Spartinivicinus poritis: one gene and its partner. The protein of the gene in region 1 interacts with the protein of each later gene in a pairwise test. Links are inferred from orthologs where the notes say so. Each region holds a gene or a part of one and is shown on either strand. Other genes may lie near its edges. The genes, in order: mobA and ORQ98_RS23030.

The links.
Region 2: the proteins of mobA (region 1) and ORQ98_RS23030 interact in binary tests that used the Escherichia coli proteins (3 or more experiments, as listed by UniProt). The link is inferred for Spartinivicinus poritis from one-to-one orthologs.

What each region holds. Positions count from the first base shown.
Region 1 is NZ_JAPMOU010000021.1:82,302-91,041, reverse strand. What follows is about bases 3,459-6,396. They hold mobA (molybdenum cofactor guanylyltransferase), read right to left. Parts: upstream 5,289-6,396; coding sequence 4,629-5,288; downstream 3,459-4,628. Other genes in these bases: ORQ98_RS16340 (sigma-54-dependent transcriptional regulator), read right to left, coding at 5,354-6,396; ORQ98_RS16350 (CPBP family intramembrane glutamic endopeptidase), read right to left, coding at 3,707-4,417; ORQ98_RS16355 (PspA/IM30 family protein), read left to right, coding at 3,459-3,698. In the rest of the region: ORQ98_RS16375 (hypothetical protein), read right to left, coding at 1-430; ORQ98_RS16370 (hypothetical protein), read right to left, coding at 431-1,054; ORQ98_RS16365 (sialidase family protein), read right to left, coding at 1,051-2,262; ORQ98_RS16360 (YiaA/YiaB family inner membrane protein), read left to right, coding at 2,704-2,976; more of ORQ98_RS16355, read left to right, coding at 3,084-3,458; more of ORQ98_RS16340, read right to left, coding at 6,397-6,787; ORQ98_RS16335 (sensor histidine kinase), read right to left, coding at 6,829-8,133; ORQ98_RS16330 (sigma-54 dependent transcriptional regulator), read right to left, coding at 8,258-8,740. UniProt on the Escherichia coli protein: Transfers a GMP moiety from GTP to Mo-molybdopterin (Mo-MPT) cofactor (Moco or molybdenum cofactor) to form Mo-molybdopterin guanine dinucleotide (Mo-MGD) cofactor.
Region 2 is NZ_JAPMOU010000044.1:20,509-29,119, reverse strand. The notes cover bases 5-2,813. They hold ORQ98_RS23030 (molybdopterin molybdotransferase MoeA), read left to right. Parts: upstream 5-701; coding sequence 702-1,925; downstream 1,926-2,813. Other genes in these bases: moaA (GTP 3',8-cyclase MoaA), read left to right, coding at 2,053-2,813; moaB (molybdenum cofactor biosynthesis protein B), read left to right, coding at 110-622. Also shown: more of moaA, read left to right, coding at 2,814-3,045; ORQ98_RS23020 (DUF885 family protein), read right to left, coding at 3,248-4,948; ORQ98_RS23015 (Dimeric alpha-beta barrel), read left to right, coding at 5,114-5,956; ORQ98_RS29675 (GFA family protein), read right to left, coding at 5,943-6,185; ORQ98_RS23010 (leucine-rich repeat domain-containing protein), read right to left, coding at 6,327-7,061; ORQ98_RS23005 (neutral/alkaline ceramidase), read left to right, coding at 7,404-8,611. UniProt on the Escherichia coli protein: Catalyzes the insertion of molybdate into adenylated molybdopterin with the concomitant release of AMP.

The DNA of each region.
Region 1 (8,740 bases):
AATAAATAATAAAGATCAATGCTATACCTTTAGCAAAAATTATTTTATTTATTTTTACTCCATTAACACGAAGGTTATGTATATTCGTTTCACCTTGCGTATTATACTGTTTAAAAAAAGCATTACTTTCCACATTAAAAATACGTTGACCCCATGAGATTTCTTCTCCTGCCCCGAAAATAAAAGCACACATTAACATAGATAACGTGAATAAAAACAGAGCGCTTTTTTGCCGCCATAATGTAGTCATACGGTATATACATATACCTGCGCATAACAACAACCCAAACACTGTAAGCCACTCGATAATGCCATCTTCTATAACATAGGAGTGGCGAAATAGTAACTCATCATAATGAGATAATCCCATGCCCACTAGCACCAAAATTAGTACCAACGATAAAACTATTTTTTCAGTGATTGATAACATTTATAATGACCTTTTATTAACGTTGAGTAACGAAGGAAGTATATAAACCAATCTAATGGCTGAATAAAAAACAATAAAGGGGTCCATGAGGTAATCCCATAGATTTAACGACACCATGATTTTCATTTTAAAACACAATACAGCGCTTAGCAGTAAAGCAAATAGCAAGTACCAGTTGTATATAATACAAACAAGCATTGATATCATTAAATAAAGGAGATAATAAATGGCATCAGGTGAGTTAGCGAAACCCCATCGGTAAGGATCTAACATCGTTAACCCGCTGGCCATTGGGTATAAAATTATTCCATTTATTACAAAAAAAACATATACCGGTAACCATTGCCGTGAATTCTGCCAAAATAGATTGAGTGATGGATAAAGTGATTCAACATAATTAATCAGCACATAGGCAGTTAATAGTAAAAGAGTTGATATACTCAAATAACTAGTAACAGCAAACACATATGCACTTATCGTTAACTGATTAACCTGAATAAACGAGATAAGCATTAAACAAATAGCCAAAACAGTCAGGCTACTTGTAGATAGCCAACGTTTAAATAATTTTATACTAATAGCCATCATCAGAAGTGTTGTAGAGTAAAAAGCAATTGCTGTCATTTTTTTATTCTTTCCTCAAGCCAGGTTTGATTGAAACGCACATGCTTAATATGGGTTTTATTCCATGTATACAGTATGTGAAAGTCTCCATCATGAGATCGTTTTATTGTTGGGTAAGAATATTCAAACTCTTTATCATTAGTATTTTTTTTATTCTCAATTTGATGAAGTAGATACCACAACTTTGAATTCTTGGCTTTATAAAACAAAGATAAATTATTTCTCTTATCATGTAGATTATTAATAACTAATAACAGCCCACCTGAGTCTACAGCTATTCCTGAGATAGCAGCATTAGGGTTGGGTAAGTCAGTAAACAGGGGCGTTTGCCAACTTTTTCCTGAGTCAATCGTTCTGGTTTCTAGCAGTGTGCTATCAACGGCATCTGTTCCATTTCGTAAATAAACGCTTGCCGTGTTTCTATCAGTAGACAATAAAATAGGTTGTAAGCCACTTCGTCCATAACTAAGGCGAGCCTTATCCAATACATAACCATTTGGACTTAAGCGTAACAATTCGCCAAATTTTCCTATCATTTCGTGATACACTGGCAGCCCTATACTGCCGTTTTCATATAAAAAAGGTTCTCCTTTGACAAGCGTACTTAGATTAAACATTGGGGAAGTGATTAACCGCCTGGGTTTAGACCAACTATGCGCATCATCATCGGAAACAACAAAGTTAATACTGCTGACAGCCCAACCGCCTAAAGATACGCTAACAAAAAATAACCATATTTTTCCTTCATTATCACGAATAGAAACGATATTACCCAGTTTTTTTAGATAAATATTTAACTGATTACTGATATTAACTCGATTAAATAGTTGTTTCTCGCCATGCCACTGATTATGCTTAACATCAAGTTGCGCGGTATAAATAGACACATCTTTAGCGCCCTCACGTTCACCTCCGTACCAAAAAGCATGCATACTGCCATTCCTTGTAAAGACGGCTGATGCACTATGTACTTCTGGTGTAATACCTGATGAGACAAATTGTTCAGTGTAGACAGGATAACTTAATGGATTATTAAGATAACCACTTGATTTTTTTAAGCTAAAATCAGGAAAATCATCTAAAAATAGTGCCTGCTGAAATAGTGGAATAAAAATTATAGAGACCAAGATAATAGCAACGATTCGCACAAAAGCGTACTTATCAAAAAAAGCTTTAAGTAGGCTGTAATTACTTAGATTATCCAACATACTACGCTAGCCCTGTGCTTGGCTATTGCAGTGGTATTTTGAAAATGCTTGATTTGAGCTTTCTGAGAGGAAACTGAGGGTATACTTGCTTACACATAAACTGCCTTTTTACTTCTAAAGTATAACTAAAGTTAAGTATAGATGGTTTTAAGGGCATCTCTAATAATTGTTTATGGCCTCTATACAGGCTGATGAAGACAGCTTACGGAGTGTAGCTGGTTGCTTATCCTGACCTGCGAAGGGCCAAACCATCAGTTGCAACACCATCAATTGCAACAATAGTGACACAATCACTCTAGTGGTCCATGCGTAAAGCTGGGTACTATAAAGTAATACCTACTTACTCATTATTTACTACTTCTCTTTTCCTGATTGAGTTAACTGCCATTCCTAGTTACTTTTTAACCATCAACGATACCAACTGTTTTAAGAGGTGATTTTATGGACTATTCCGATTTACAAGGCTCAAGCCAGAGCTGGGTTGTTTTCGTAAAGATTTCATTTGTATTATCCATTGCAGCCATGTTAATGGGTATTTTAATTATCCCTGCCTCACTGGAAATAAAAGGCTATTTAGTTATCAGTGCCTTATTTATTATCAACTCAACTATCACCCTATCAAAAACCTTACGTGATGAGCACGAAAAAGAGCGTTTAATTAATAAAATATCAACGGCTAAAACGCAGAAGATTATTAATGAGTTTACAGATTAGGACACCTTTTCGACAGGCCACCAGCATGCCTTCAAGCCAACGCCTTGATTGCGAATTTACCAGAAGGCCAGAGACTGAAAACAATTATTAGAGGTGCCCTTACCGCTATGAGTGTATTACAAAAAATATTGGCTGTAATCCGAGGCAAAGTAAGGGAGATAGCTGAGCCGATGATTGATGGGAATGCAATCCGCACTTATCAACAGGAATTGGTCAGTGCTGAAGCTGGGTTGACTCAAGTAAAACACTATTTACGTCTGGTAATGGCCGAACGTATTCAACTGGAAAGCAGCTGCCAGTTACTCAAACACCAATTGGCAAAAAGTGAACAACAAGCCCTTGAGGCTTTAAATAAAGGGGAAGAGTCGCTTGCTATCGACATAGCAGCCACCATTGTTGAAATAGAGTCCAGCCTGGCTAATCAGCAAAATCATATTGTGCAGTTACAGGCTAAAGAAACTAAACTGACTCAGCAGACCAAGGCCGTTGCTCAGCAAATTCGTGAATTTAGCCTTCAGTTACAATTGATCCAGGCAACGGACTATGCTCACCAAGCCTTCCGCTTGGTGTCCCATTATACCGAAGGTATTTCATCTAACTTCAGTCAGTTACAGGCATCATTATCAACCATTAAGCAACAGCAGCAGTATTTTGAAGCGTTTGATGAAGCACGTGCCAGCCTTGAAATAACGAATACCGCTAATGAAAAGCAAGCGCCATGAAAGACTCATCAGGTATCCAGCTGCTTTAGCATCCAACCGGCCAACGCGGCAATACCCAGTATCACTATGGGCGAAACCACATAAAATACGGCTACACCAAATCGAAAGCCTGTACCGGGCCAAACCAGGATAACCATAAAATCAAATAGGCCATGTCCTACCGCCAGAGCCAATAAAGACACTGAAAAATAACGCAATACCGCTAATAACACCCCTAACGAGAAATAATAAGGCAAGGTATGTAAACCATTATTAAAGTGATATAACGCAAATAGTACACTGCTTATTAATATAATTAAGCCTGGACGATGGTTATTGCTAAAAAATGGCAACCCACGGAATAAAACTTCTTCTGCTAAAGCAATCAGCACCAAATAATAAAAAAGCCCTTTTAGGGCTATAGTTAAATTTAGTTGCGACCAATTTGAGGTTCGTTCAGTCAAACCAAAAATCAAGCCAATGACCAGTAGCAAGACACTGAGGAGTATTGCGCTTCGCACCAACATATAACGAATAGAATGTGAAGCACCCCCGGAAAAGAAAACGTTAGCACAATTTTTCTGGCAATAGTAAAAAAGGGCTCCTCCAATGATCAATTGCATCCAAGACAAACTATGGAGTAATTGTACTCTTTCAGCTCCCACCAATCCTGCCGCATACCCAATAATAACCACTGATAGTACAACGATGAACGACAGTGCTGCTATTATGAATAACATTAATATACCCTTCACGAATGATTCTTAGGTTTTGTTATCTTCATTCCTCACCCCAATCACCTATTATTTATAGGCTCATGAAGTTTCGTCACTCGATGGCCGCACCTAAAAACCATTCGTATTGGGTATATATAGCTATCATTAATGATTTTTAGGCAACTAAAATCATAATATCAGTTGTTATCTAAACAAGCTGCCCATTCTTTTTTATTTAAACTTGATGTATTTTTTTCAGCAACTCACCAGCAGCTGTCAGTTCTTGGGGAGTATTGATATTCATTAGCTGTGAATGAAATAAAGCAGGTACTTGCCAAGGTTTCGCACCAATAGCAGCTAACCAGTCAAATACTTTGCGATTACCTTGTTGTAATTGCTGTTCGATACGTAATGCATCGACCGTTTTAACAAGGCAGTGGAGAAAATGTCCTTGTTTTTCTGTTTGTAAATAACTGGTCGGGTTAGCGGTTAAATTAACTTCATTTATCCAGCTAGCCAACAGGTTTTCGGTGATTAATGGGGTATCAGTGGGTACACATAATAGCCAAGGTGTATCGACTTGTTTTGCCGTCGCTAGAATACCCGCTAAAGGGCCTTGATACTGAGTCGGTTCAGCATCATTAATTAATTGCCTGGTGATTTGTTGATACTGATCGAAGTGACGATTGCAGCTAATGTAGACATCAGTAACCACCCCCTCCATTGCCTGTTTAACCCAACTGGCCAGCGGCCTACCCGCTAAATCAATTAAGCCTTTGTCCTGGTAATCCATTCGGCTTGCCTGACCACCCGCCAAAATAATGCCGGTTACTTTTTTGTCAGCCTTATCAACCTTATCAGGTAACGGAGATACTATTTTAGTTGGGTCGCTCATGAGGTTCTAAACAAATAAATAAAACCACCCAAGCTTAACAGGATTTAAAGTAATGATGAAATGGGCTACCCACCAATCGCTGCTTCCACATTAATCCCTGCTTCCCGCATTTTCGCTAATTTATAACGTAAGGTACGTGGGCTAATACCGAGTTTCACTGCCGCTTCTTTGCGTTTCCCCCGCTCTTGTCGTAACGCATCAATAATTAACTGAAATTCCCGTTGTCGAACCCCATCACATAACTGAGCCTTATGGCTACACTCCGACAACGACCCATCAGATGGCTGTGAATCAACCATGGCAGCGACGGGAGCAGTCGTATGAAAGGCAGGCGGATTAACTTGAATATCACTCATCAGCTGCTCAGGTGACAGATCAACACATAAGTCACTGGCATAAATAACATCACCTGGTTGTAAAATTAATGCCCGTTGTATGGCATTATCCAGCTCCCTGACATTGCCAGGCCAATGATAATGCAACAATTGCTGTTTAGCTGATGCATCTAATTGCACAGGTACCCGCTGCATTTTTTGACAATGCTGGCTAAATAACCGTTCAGCAATGGGCACAATATCCGCCGGCCGCTCCCGTAATGGCAACAACTGCAGTGGAAATACACACAGCCGGTAGTATAAATCTTCACGAAAACTGCCCGCTTTCACTTGCTCCAGCATATCTCTATTCGTGGTTGCTAGCACTCTTACATCCAGGGAAATGGTTTTTCGTCCCCCCACTCGCTCAACTTCTCTTTCTTGTAATACCCGTAATAGTTTGGCTTGCAGCCCCAAGGCCATTTCTGAAATTTCATCCAGCAATAATGTGCCCCCATCCGCTTGCTCAAATTTACCTGGCATACTTTGGTAAGCACCTGTAAAAGCCCCTTTTTCATGGCCAAATAAAGTCGCTTCCAACATATTTTCAGGGATAGCAGCACAATTAATGGCAATAAAAGGTTGTTTTACCCTGGCAGATTGTTGATGGATATAGCGAGCTAAAACCTCTTTGCCCGAGCCGCTTTCACCTGAAATCAACACTGTGGAGTCGGAAGCAGCCACCCGTTTTGCTAAAGCCAACAACTGTCGACTGGTTTCTGCCGCTGCAACGGGGCTATCAGCTCCTTTGATATTAGAGCAACCAGTAATGACCCTGCCGACAATATCCAGCAGTGCTTCTGGCGCAAAGGGTTTGACCAAATAGTCAATAGCACCCATTTTCATTGCCTGCACTGCTTGATTAATGCTGCCATAAGCCGTAGCTAATAACACCGGAATTTGGGGGAAATGCTGCTTAATATACAACAGTAAATCATGGCCATTCATTTCTGGCATATTGACATCGGTTACCACCATATCCACGCGTTGCTGACTCAGCTGCTGAACCGCTTCTTTACCATGGATGGCAGCCCGGCAGTGATAGCCAGCTAAAGACAAGGTATCACAAATAGCTTCTTGTAAGGCCTGGTCATCTTCTACAACTAATACAGTGTATTGACTCATTATACTGACTACCTCCATTATTCCTTTGCCAATATTGTTTGCTAAATATTCACTATTTTTTCAGCTACATTGGTGGCTATTGGCTGATTTGATAAGGGAATACTGATTTGAGCGCAAGTACCCTGATCCGGTATAGAGTGCAAGTGAAAATCCCCTTGGTGGGCACGCACCACGGCTTGTACCACAGCGATGCCTAGCCCTGTTCCCTGAGCTTTAGTGGTAAAAAAAGGTTCTTTCGCTTGCTTTATTTGCGCTTGACTCATACCAGGCCCGTTATCTTTAATAGTGATTAGCAATCGACTACGGGTTACCCTGGCCGTTACCCGCAACCAAACAGCCTGTTGATTAGCGGCTTCAACTGCATTAGTCATTAAATTTAAACAAGCCCCAACCAACGCATCCTGATTACACTGCAAAATTGCCTGCTGATAAATCGTCTCTTGATTGGGCTTATCTTTATTGGCAGGACATTGCCATTCAATCTTGGCCCGTTGAAAAACTGCTACCCCTTCCACCGCATGTTGCAAGCTGGTAAAAAACGCAATAACCGACAACTGGTTCGCCATGGGCAATTCTCCACGAGCAAACACCAGCATATCTCGTACTTGTCGATCCAGATGACTCAGTCTGGCCATGAGTTTTTCAGCAAATTTAATTTGTTGGACAGGCGGCAGCGATCCTTTCATTAAATGCCCTGCATAGAGCATCGCTGCTGAAAGTGGTGTTCGAATTTGATGAGCTAATGACGCCACCATTTTGCCCAGTGCTGATAACCGTTGATGATGACTCAGCGCTTGCTGCAAGCGTCGTGTTTCCGTTAAATCATTTAACAGGATGATTTGACCCGGCTCAGATTCCAGTGAGCGGGTGGCAATATTCACTCGGCGCCCATCTTTTAGCGATATTTCGTGGCCATCATCATCACGAGGGGCAAAGCAGCGTGTTATAATATTCCGCCATACCTCTCCCAGTAGTGGCTCACCTAATAAATCAACTGCCGTTTGATTACATTCTACCACTATTCCCTGGGCATCAATGACCACAACCCCTGCCGGTAAAATATGTAACAAACTTTCTAGCCGCTGAGATAACCGAACCTTTTCTGCAATTTCTCGTTGGTATTGAGTTTTAGTTGTCGCTAGCTGCTGAGCTAAACAATTCACTTGACTCTCAAGTGACTGGCTTTCCCATTTAAGTGCTGAGCTAAATAGTGTGGAATAAGGAACGGTTACGTTACTATCAGGCCGCAGCTGAATCATTTCCTCAGTACTTACATCAGGTAACTCTGCTTGGCTTTTAGCGGTAGACGTGGGCTCCGCCGTGAGCGTTTTTATATAATTCGACATCGGTAAGCTCCCTGAAGACACTCTGTGGTGCCAATTCATTGGACTTAACCGGTGTTTGCAATATCAATGCCCAATATTTTTTATTTATTAAATCAATAGGTTAGCTGACCAAAACAAATTGCAGTCAATTCCCTGACATGGATTCACGACGTTGCAAACCGTATTTTCGCATTTTTTCTACCAAGGTGGTTCGGCGAATATGCAACCGCTCAGCAGCCCGAGCAACAACCCCATTACTATCATCCAGGGCTTGTTTAATTAAGCTTTTTTCCAGGTTAGTCAGGTAGTCTTTTAAATCCAAACCATTCACAGGTAATAAGGCGGGCGTATCCAAGCCAACTAAACCGACGGTTTCGATCTGTTGGGGAAACATGTCTACCACATCTTTAGTATTTTCATCATGCTCATCAATATGCCGGTATTTTTTGGGTAATTCCTGTACGCCAATAACACCATAGGGATGCATAATGGCTAAGCGCTCAACCAAATTTGCTAACTCTCGGACATTACCGTGCCATTCATGACGACACAACGACATAATCGCCGCGGAATTAAATCGGATTGAACCGCGCTTTTCATTTTCCAACCGGGCAATTAACTCATTCAA
Region 2 (8,611 bases), on another replicon or contig:
TCAGAGGCTACAACAGGTCGTTAATAGATGGTAGTCATTTCGTTTTGATTCCGGCGCAAATCTATTTATGATGGTAGGCTAAATTACTTTTAGATTAGGACTAACCAAAGTGCATCAACATACTGATTTTATTCCACTCAATATTGCTGTGCTTACTGTAAGTGATACCAGGGATGAGTCTACTGATACTTCGGGTCAGTACTTGATTAGCGCTTTGCAGGAAGCTGGTCATCAATTAAAACATCGGCAAATTATCAAAGATGACATATACCATATTCGTGCCATTGTTTCTGAATGGATTTACGATGAAACCATACAAGTGGTATTGATTACAGGTGGTACCGGGTTTACTGGGCGTGATAGCACACCAGAGGCAGTAGCAGTATTGTTTGACAAGGAAGTGACGGGCTTTGGTGAACTATTTAGGCAAGTTTCAAAAGAAGAGATAGGTACCTCTACACTTCAATCTAGGGCGCTGGCTGGCTTAGCAAATCATACAGTAATTTTTTGTCTACCAGGGTCAACAGGGGCTTGTAAAACGGGCTGGGGAAAAATCATTCAACCACAACTGGATAGCACAACACGCCCTTGCAACTTTGTGTGTCATTTGTTGCCGAATTGAAGTAAGCAGCAGGATTGCGCTTGACTATCAATTAAAGGCTTTAGACTTGGTGGAGCAATAAAGTGGAGAAAAAAGTTTAATGAGCTGCTCAGAGCATAACCTTATTACAGTTAGCCAGGCAATTGCCCAAATTCAGGAAACCTTGGAACATAAGGCAGATGTTGAGTGGCTGTCTTTGGCAGAAGCTGTAAACAAAGTAGTAGCAGCAGACCAATTGTCCACCTTAAACGTACCTCCTGCAGCCAACAGTGCAATGGATGGCTATGGCTTCAATGCTAAAGACTTAGCGCCCGATCAGCTTACCCAGCTACCCGTTGGATTAAGAGTAGCTGCAGGTGATCAACCAGGCACTCTACCCTCTGGTATGGCAGCAAGAATCTTTACGGGAGCTTTTATTCCTACCAATGTTGACTTGGTCATCCCCCAAGAACTAGTGAAGGTTACCAGTGATCAAGTTGAAGTGCAGCCTGGCTGGCGAATAGGGCAGCATATTCGAAATGCGGGTGAGGATATTGCTGAAGGGCAACAGGTAGTCGTTGCAGGCAAACGCCTGAGACCTCAGGAGCTTGGACTACTTGCATCTGTGGGAATTATGCAAGTACCTGTTTATAAGCCGTTAACCGTTGCCTTGTTTACCACTGGAGATGAGTTAATTGAGCCTGGTCGGCCACTACCTGATGGCAAAATTTATAACTCAAACCGCTATACCTTAATGGGGCTATTACAGCAAGGAGGCTTTAAAATCATTGATGGCGGTACTTTGCCTGATCAGCACGAAGCTACTAAACAAGCGTTATTGAAAGCCAGTCAGCAAGCTGATGCAATTATTACCACTGGTGGCGTTTCTGTGGGTGAAGAGGATTATGTGCAAGACGTGATTAAGGAAAACGGCACAGTTCATTTATGGAAGCTGGCTATCAAACCAGGTAAGCCACTGTTATACGGGCAGCTAAATAAAAAGCCGGTATTTGGTTTGCCTGGAAATCCTATTTCATCCTTAGTTACTTATTTAATGGTGGCTCGTCCTGCATTACAACAAATGCAAGGTTTACATGACACTCAGCCAGCCAGTTACCGGTTTAGAGCAGGTTTTACTAAAAAGAAAAACCTTAAGCGAGCTGAATACCTTAGAGTGCAACTTCAGTCGCAATTAGGTGAGCAAACAATTGTACCTTATCCTAAGCAGGGTTCTGGAGTGTTGTCGTCTGCAAGTTGGGCGAGCGGCTTGGCACTGGTGCCTGCGGATACAGACGTTAAACCTGGTGACTGGCTTGAATACTGGCCATTTAGTGAGTTTGTCTAGTCATATAATATTGATCAATACGGTTTTTAAAGTGCAGTAAAATAGGTAATAGATAGTGTTGTTAGTGTGGCCCTTTCATTAACAGGAAATAGCACTAGATACTGTCGGAGTGGAAGAGGTAATAATAATGAGTTCTCCATTAGTTGATCGTTTTGGCCGGAAGATTACCTATTTACGTTTTTCGCTCACTGACCGTTGTGATTTTCGCTGTGTTTACTGCATGGCAGAAGATATGACATTTTTACCCAGACAAAAAATTCTAGGCTTGGAAGAAATGCTTCAAGTAGCCGAAACATTCGTTTCACTTGGAGTGAAAAAAATCCGTTTAACCGGCGGAGAGCCGCTTATTCGTCATAATGTCATCTGGTTAATTGAGCGTTTAACAGCATTACCAGGGCTTGATGAGTTACTCATTACCTCTAATGGTTCGCAGTTAGTTAAATATGCACCTGCTCTAGCCAAAGCAGGTGTTAAACGAATTAATGTCAGTTTAGATACACTTGATCCTACCGAATTTAAGCAATTAACCCGCACTGGTGATATTAAAAAAGTGTTAGCTGGAATTAATGCTGCACAACAGGCGGGTATTGAACGAATTAAGCTTAACGTTGTAGTGATGAAAGGGCGTAATCAGCATCAAATATTACCCTTGGTTGATTATGCTTTGGCTAATAAAGTGGATGTCAGCTTTATTGAGGAAATGCCACTGGGTGCTATTTCAGAGCACCAACGAGGATTAACCTTGTGTACCAGCGAAGAAGTTAGAGATATTATTCAGCAACAATATCAGCTAATGCCTTCTACTTATGAAACTAACGGACCAAGCCGTTATTGGCAAATACCAGGTTATCAAAGCAAAATTGGCTTTATATCACCTCATAGTCATAACTTTTGTGGAGATTGTAATCGAGTAAGAGTAACAGCAGAAGGCAAGCTCCTGTTGTGTTTAGGTAACGAGCACTCTGCTGATCTTAAAAATATCATCCGACGTTATCCTGGTGAGCAGGATAAATTGCGGGAGACGATCATAACGGCTATGGACTTAAAGCCTGAGCGTCATTATTTTGATCCAACGGGTGATGTACAGCTCGTGCGGTTTATGAATATGACTGGCGGGTAAACAATTTAAGGTGGCCATTCTGTAGCAGAAAACTTAAGCTTTTTAGCAAAAACTGGGGAAAATAATAGAGTAGTAAAAAGTATAATAAGTAGCCGTTGTTTTGATGAGGCTATCAATAGAAAAAGCCTTGGTAACAAAAAATGCATAATGAGGGCCACTTCTTTTTAAACCCTTCGCTTTAACTAATGGCCCTTTCTAGCGTTCAGATTAGTTGTTGATGAGCAAAAACCTCTCTCATTATAGAAACAGGCATATTACCGGTGCTTAAAAATGCCTGGTGAAAAGCTCGGTCTAAGGTTTTGCCTGACAAAGACGACTGCTGTTTTTTTATAAAGTCTTGTTTTAGTTGCCAAACGAGTTGGTTACCAACTAAATAACACATAGGGTAACCCCGTTCGGATGAGTACCAGTTTAATTCAGCTTGAACTCGCCCAGAGGTAAAACCAGTAACAACTTGCAGTAGCTCGCCGGCTAGGCGGAAGGGGTCATCAGTTTTAGTTTGTAGAGGTATACCAACATCCAGGTATTGCTTATCGCCTGTTAAGAAAAATAGATCAATAGCCACTCGGGCGCCGATTCGGCATATTTCTCGTTTAGCAATGAAGCGCGCTTCATCCGTTAAGTCTCCCATGTAACCCATATCTAACATATAGTCTTCCAGCATGGTAGTCCAACCTTCTGCTTGTTCTGGTGCGAAAAGGATGCGACGAATTTTACTGTTATGGGTAGCGCTGGTAGCGAGTTGTAAATGATGGCCAGGAATTCCTTCATGAATCATCATCACTGGAATACCCAGCTTATTGTGTTCATCAATTAAGTCTTCACGTAACGTCAGATGAATCAAGCTGGTGCGGGTACCTTCTCGTAAGGGTAGGGGAGAACGCATGGCACCAGCAGGAATCACTGGCTCTAAAAATTTAGGGGTTTGTTCAATCAGCATTTGTTGGTCAGCAAAAATTGGAAATAAATTATGCTGGTTAATAAAATCAATAATTTTTTTATTTTCTTGCTTATAGATATCAATAATTGAATGGAGCTTGTTGTCAATAAGCTCAACCTGATAGTGTTTATTTAAAAACTGCTGAAGTGCTTCGGGTGAGGTATCAGCAGCTAATTGATACTTTTTAGTTAAGGTCTGGGTTAATTCTCCGATTTGCTGCTGAGTGCTGTGTAGAAAGTCGGCAGCCAGTGTTTTTAATTCACTAAAAGATAACTCGATACCATGATTACGAACCACTTGTTGTGCATCATCTATAGATAATGCAAAGTGTTCGGTAGTAGATAGCTGATTTAATTGCCGTTGATACTGATTTAATGCAGTATCAGCTTGGGCAATATGTTTTTTTAGTTCATTTAAACCATTGAACTTTTGTTCCGATGCCCAGTCAGTAATTGCTTTAAACAAGGTTGGTAATACTGCGACGGTTTCTAAGTCAATTGCTTGCCAGCGTTTGACAGGTGTGTCTAAACGCCCCAGCATACTATGCAGAAAGGTGGGAATATTAGCAATGCGAGATGAAATATTTTCTAGACGGTCTCCTGCAGGTCTAGGGTCATCAATAAATAAAGTAAATATACCTTCACTGATGTCTCCACCGGCAGTGGGATGTTGTGCAACTTCCAACCTGTCGTTAAACTGGCGTTGGTAGCGGTGTACAATTTTATTTAGGTGTAACTCAGATAAGCGTAAGTCTGTGAGCAACTCAAAGTCTGTGGTTGTTTGTTTTAATTGGCTAATTTGATTAATTAGATCTTGTGCCTGTTTGGCTCTGGCAGAGCAGCTTTCGAGAGATGGATCGGGTAAATCATTAAGATTTTTGGCGATACCAAGTGCCAGAGAGCCGTTGGGGTCACTGGCCAGAAAGTTGATTAGATCTGTTTCAAATATCTGGTATTGTTCCATGTATGATCCGTTAGTCGGTGCGAGGGTGTTTATTTACATACTTGTCGTCGTATATTTTTAATTAGTTTGGATATAATACTTGCAATATATACATTTGGCCAGTTATGAATGATGTATGACAGTTTTATTGTAAGTTTTTTAACTTCAATGGAGCAGGCTTTTACAATGAATCAGTTGACAGTTGTCACACAAAAAACCATTGATAATACTTTAGAGCAGAAAGCAAATGGAAAAAAGCTTGCTTTAGTTTTCCACTTAAAAGTTAAAGATTATTCAGCATATCAGCAATGGCTGGTTAACAGTAATAAGCAACTGGGTGGCAGGCAATTATTTCAGATAGCAATAGACCCTGCTCCTCGTGAAGGCATGCTAATTGATCAGCTTATAATTAACGAATATCCCTCTGCACAATCAGCACTGGCATTTATGGCTAAATTTGGCAGTACTTTACAGTCAATTTGCAGTGTTTATGAAGTACTGGCTATTGTACCTGAGCCCGCAATGACTTTTTATATGGTTAAAGTAATATCTTGGTTAGTCAGGTTGTTTAAAGGTGTAAAAGATAAACGACCCCTTGCGGCAAACTGGACAGCAGATAATGTAGCAGTATGGCCTGATGAAAAACAAATGAATGTGGCAAGAAAGCAGAACCTGAATAAAGCACTTTTTGTCTATAATCTGAATAAGTATAAGACAGTTGCAAATTATCCTGAGTCTGAAAATATTGATAGCCTGGTTAGTGGTCAAGTAGCTTATGATCGTTATGCTAAAATTGCTGGCTTTGAGTTATTGAGAAGAGGTGCCTATCCAGTCTATGGAGGAAAACCTATTTGCCTACTGGAAAGTAGTCAGGGTTCTATGCTGGTAGACAGTTGGGATAAATTTATTTTTGTTCGTTATCCTCAGCGTCGAGATTTACTAGCCATTATTGAAAGTGATGAATTCAATAATGGCCAAATTCACCGAGATGCGGGGTTAGAGCGAGTCGCTATTTTTATGGGCAGCTAACAACCGCTTTATAGGGAGTTAGCCATACATAGGCGTAGATATGAGAACCACACTGCTTACAAAATACCCTGAACTTGCCAATGGATGACTCAAATGCTTGAAGTGAATCCTCTCCATTGACTAATTGAAAGCTTGAGGCGTCAATTGTTACTCCTATAGCAAAAGCAGATGAGTGTGCTTTTCGGCAGGTTTGGCAGTGGCAGCACTCTATCGTTGAAAGGGGCTGTATTGACTTGATACATCACGGTACCGCAAAGGCACTCACCATTATACAGGGTAAACTCCTGACAAATAACTTATTTACAATAAGTTAAGCTACTTTTGCATAGAAGTCATGAAGTATTTATCTGCTCCCAAGCACATTTCTCATTTAAAATCTTACAGTGCCTTGCGAAAGCTGAATGCCTTTTAATTTTTCTACAGTTTCCTTGTTTAGTGGATTGTTGTTTACTTCCAGTACAATAAACTTATTGAGCTCAGGAAGTGTTAAGCTTGTAATGCGATTATTTATTGCACTTAATACGGATAGATTAGTGTTTTTTGATACATCAAGGTCGCGGATTTTATTTGATGAGATATCTATATGGCTTAGCTTAATATTATTTGAAAAATTAACTTTTTTAAGTAGGTTGCTTTCTATAGTAATTTCTTCCAATAGCGTATTACTTTTAATATTAAGGTCTCCAATTTTATTATTAGATAGCGTGAGTAATCTAAGTTTTGGGTTGTTGCTTAAGTTGAGCTCAGAGAGTTGGTTTTCAGCAAGATTGAGTTCTTCTAATAGTGGGTTATTTGATAGATTAAGCTGTAGTAGTTGATTTGTAGATAGGTTAATTTTCTTCAGATTAGGAAGGTACTCTATTTCATCGGCATACATGATTTTCATATTGGGGCAGTCAATCACCTCAATTTCATTTAAAGCTTGTTTCTCACTTTTAGTTAAACAACGATAGAAGTACTCATCCCTAAATCTAAGATCAGATACATGTTTTAACTTGCCTGCTCCTTTTGGTAAGGCGCTCGCAAAACTTAACATATCTGTCAATAAAACAGAAAATATGGTGGTAAAAACCATAATGAAACTAAAGATTTTTTTGCTGTTCATAAAAATATCCATTTAATATAATACGCTGAAGGCAAGCACATTCTCTCATCAAGAGCTGTTTTCACTAAGATACCTTTCATCAAGAGTAGTACAACGAGTATTCTACTCCATTAATAATTGTAAAAAGTAACTTTAAGGCAGTTATTTTCTTTTTTATTTTATGCCTTCAAGATGCCCTGTGAGGGTTAGGTGGGACTAAGGTGCTGCTATGCCTGCAACTATGTTAATCAATGATTATCTTTTTTTTTGCGATATAAGTCGAATGTGGGGAGGTGAAAATCAGTTTTATCTACTAATACTTATCTTTTGTAATAATAAAAATAAGACAAATAAGGTATTTGAATGAAGCTACTAATACAAATTTATATCGCGCTAAATGTAATTTTTATTTCATCATTTGGCTGGGGGTATACCAATAATTATTTAATTGGGCAAGCTAAACGAGATATTACCGGATCGGCTGCGGAAGTGGTGATGTTAGGGTATGCCAAATCAGATCAGGTAGCAGCAGGTATTCATCAACGATTATGGGCCAGAGCATTTGTGGTAGCTGATCGACTTGACCAACAGCGGGTTGCTTTAGTGACTATTGATGCTGGTATGGTTTTTCAAGGGGTGACTCAAGCGGTTGTCCAACAATTGCAACAAAAGCTTGGCGGGCGGTATAGTGACAGAAATTTGTTGATTACCGCGACTCATACTCACAGTGGGCCAGGCGGGTTTTCCCACTATGCGTTGTATAATATTTCCAGTAAAGGCTTTATTAAAGAAAATTTTCAGGTAGTAGTTAATGGTATTGTCGATGCTATTATTGCAGCAGATCGAAACCTTAAGCCTGGTTATATTTTATTGAATAAAGGTGAATTAACCGGGGCTAATAAAAATCGTTCGCTAGCGGCTTATTTGAATAACGCAGATGCAGAATATTATCCTGCTGAAGATCGGCACATGACTGTTATAAAGTTTGTGCAGCAAGGGAAGCCCATTGGGCTATTGTCTTGGTTTCCAACTCACGCTGTTTCCATGCCAAATACTAACAAGCTAATTTCAGGTGATAATAAAGGTTATGCGGCTTATTTATTTGAGCAGAAAATACGTCAACAGACAGGGGGAGTAGACTTTGTAGCAGCATTTGCTCAATCCAATGCTGCCGACATGTCGCCTAATTTAGCGCTAGATGGTACAGGACCAACTAAAGACTCTTTTGCTAATACACAGATTATTGGGGAACGACAATTCAAAAAAGCTTGGTCCCTCTATCAATCAGCTAGTACCCAATTAACAGGCCCTATTGGCTTTCGCCACCGCTATGTCAACATGGCTAACCAACAGGTGTTACCTGAGTTTACTGATGGTGAGATACGTAGAACCTGTACTGCTGCACTAGGTTATGCTTTTGCTGCTGGTACTGAAGATGGTCGAGGGCCTTTTTCATTCCAAGAGGGGGCGTTAAAGGAAAACCCTTTTTGGAAAGCGGTTACCTGGATGCTCACCCAGCCATCTGCTGCACTAAAACATTGTCAGGCGCCCAAACCTATTTTATTGGCTCA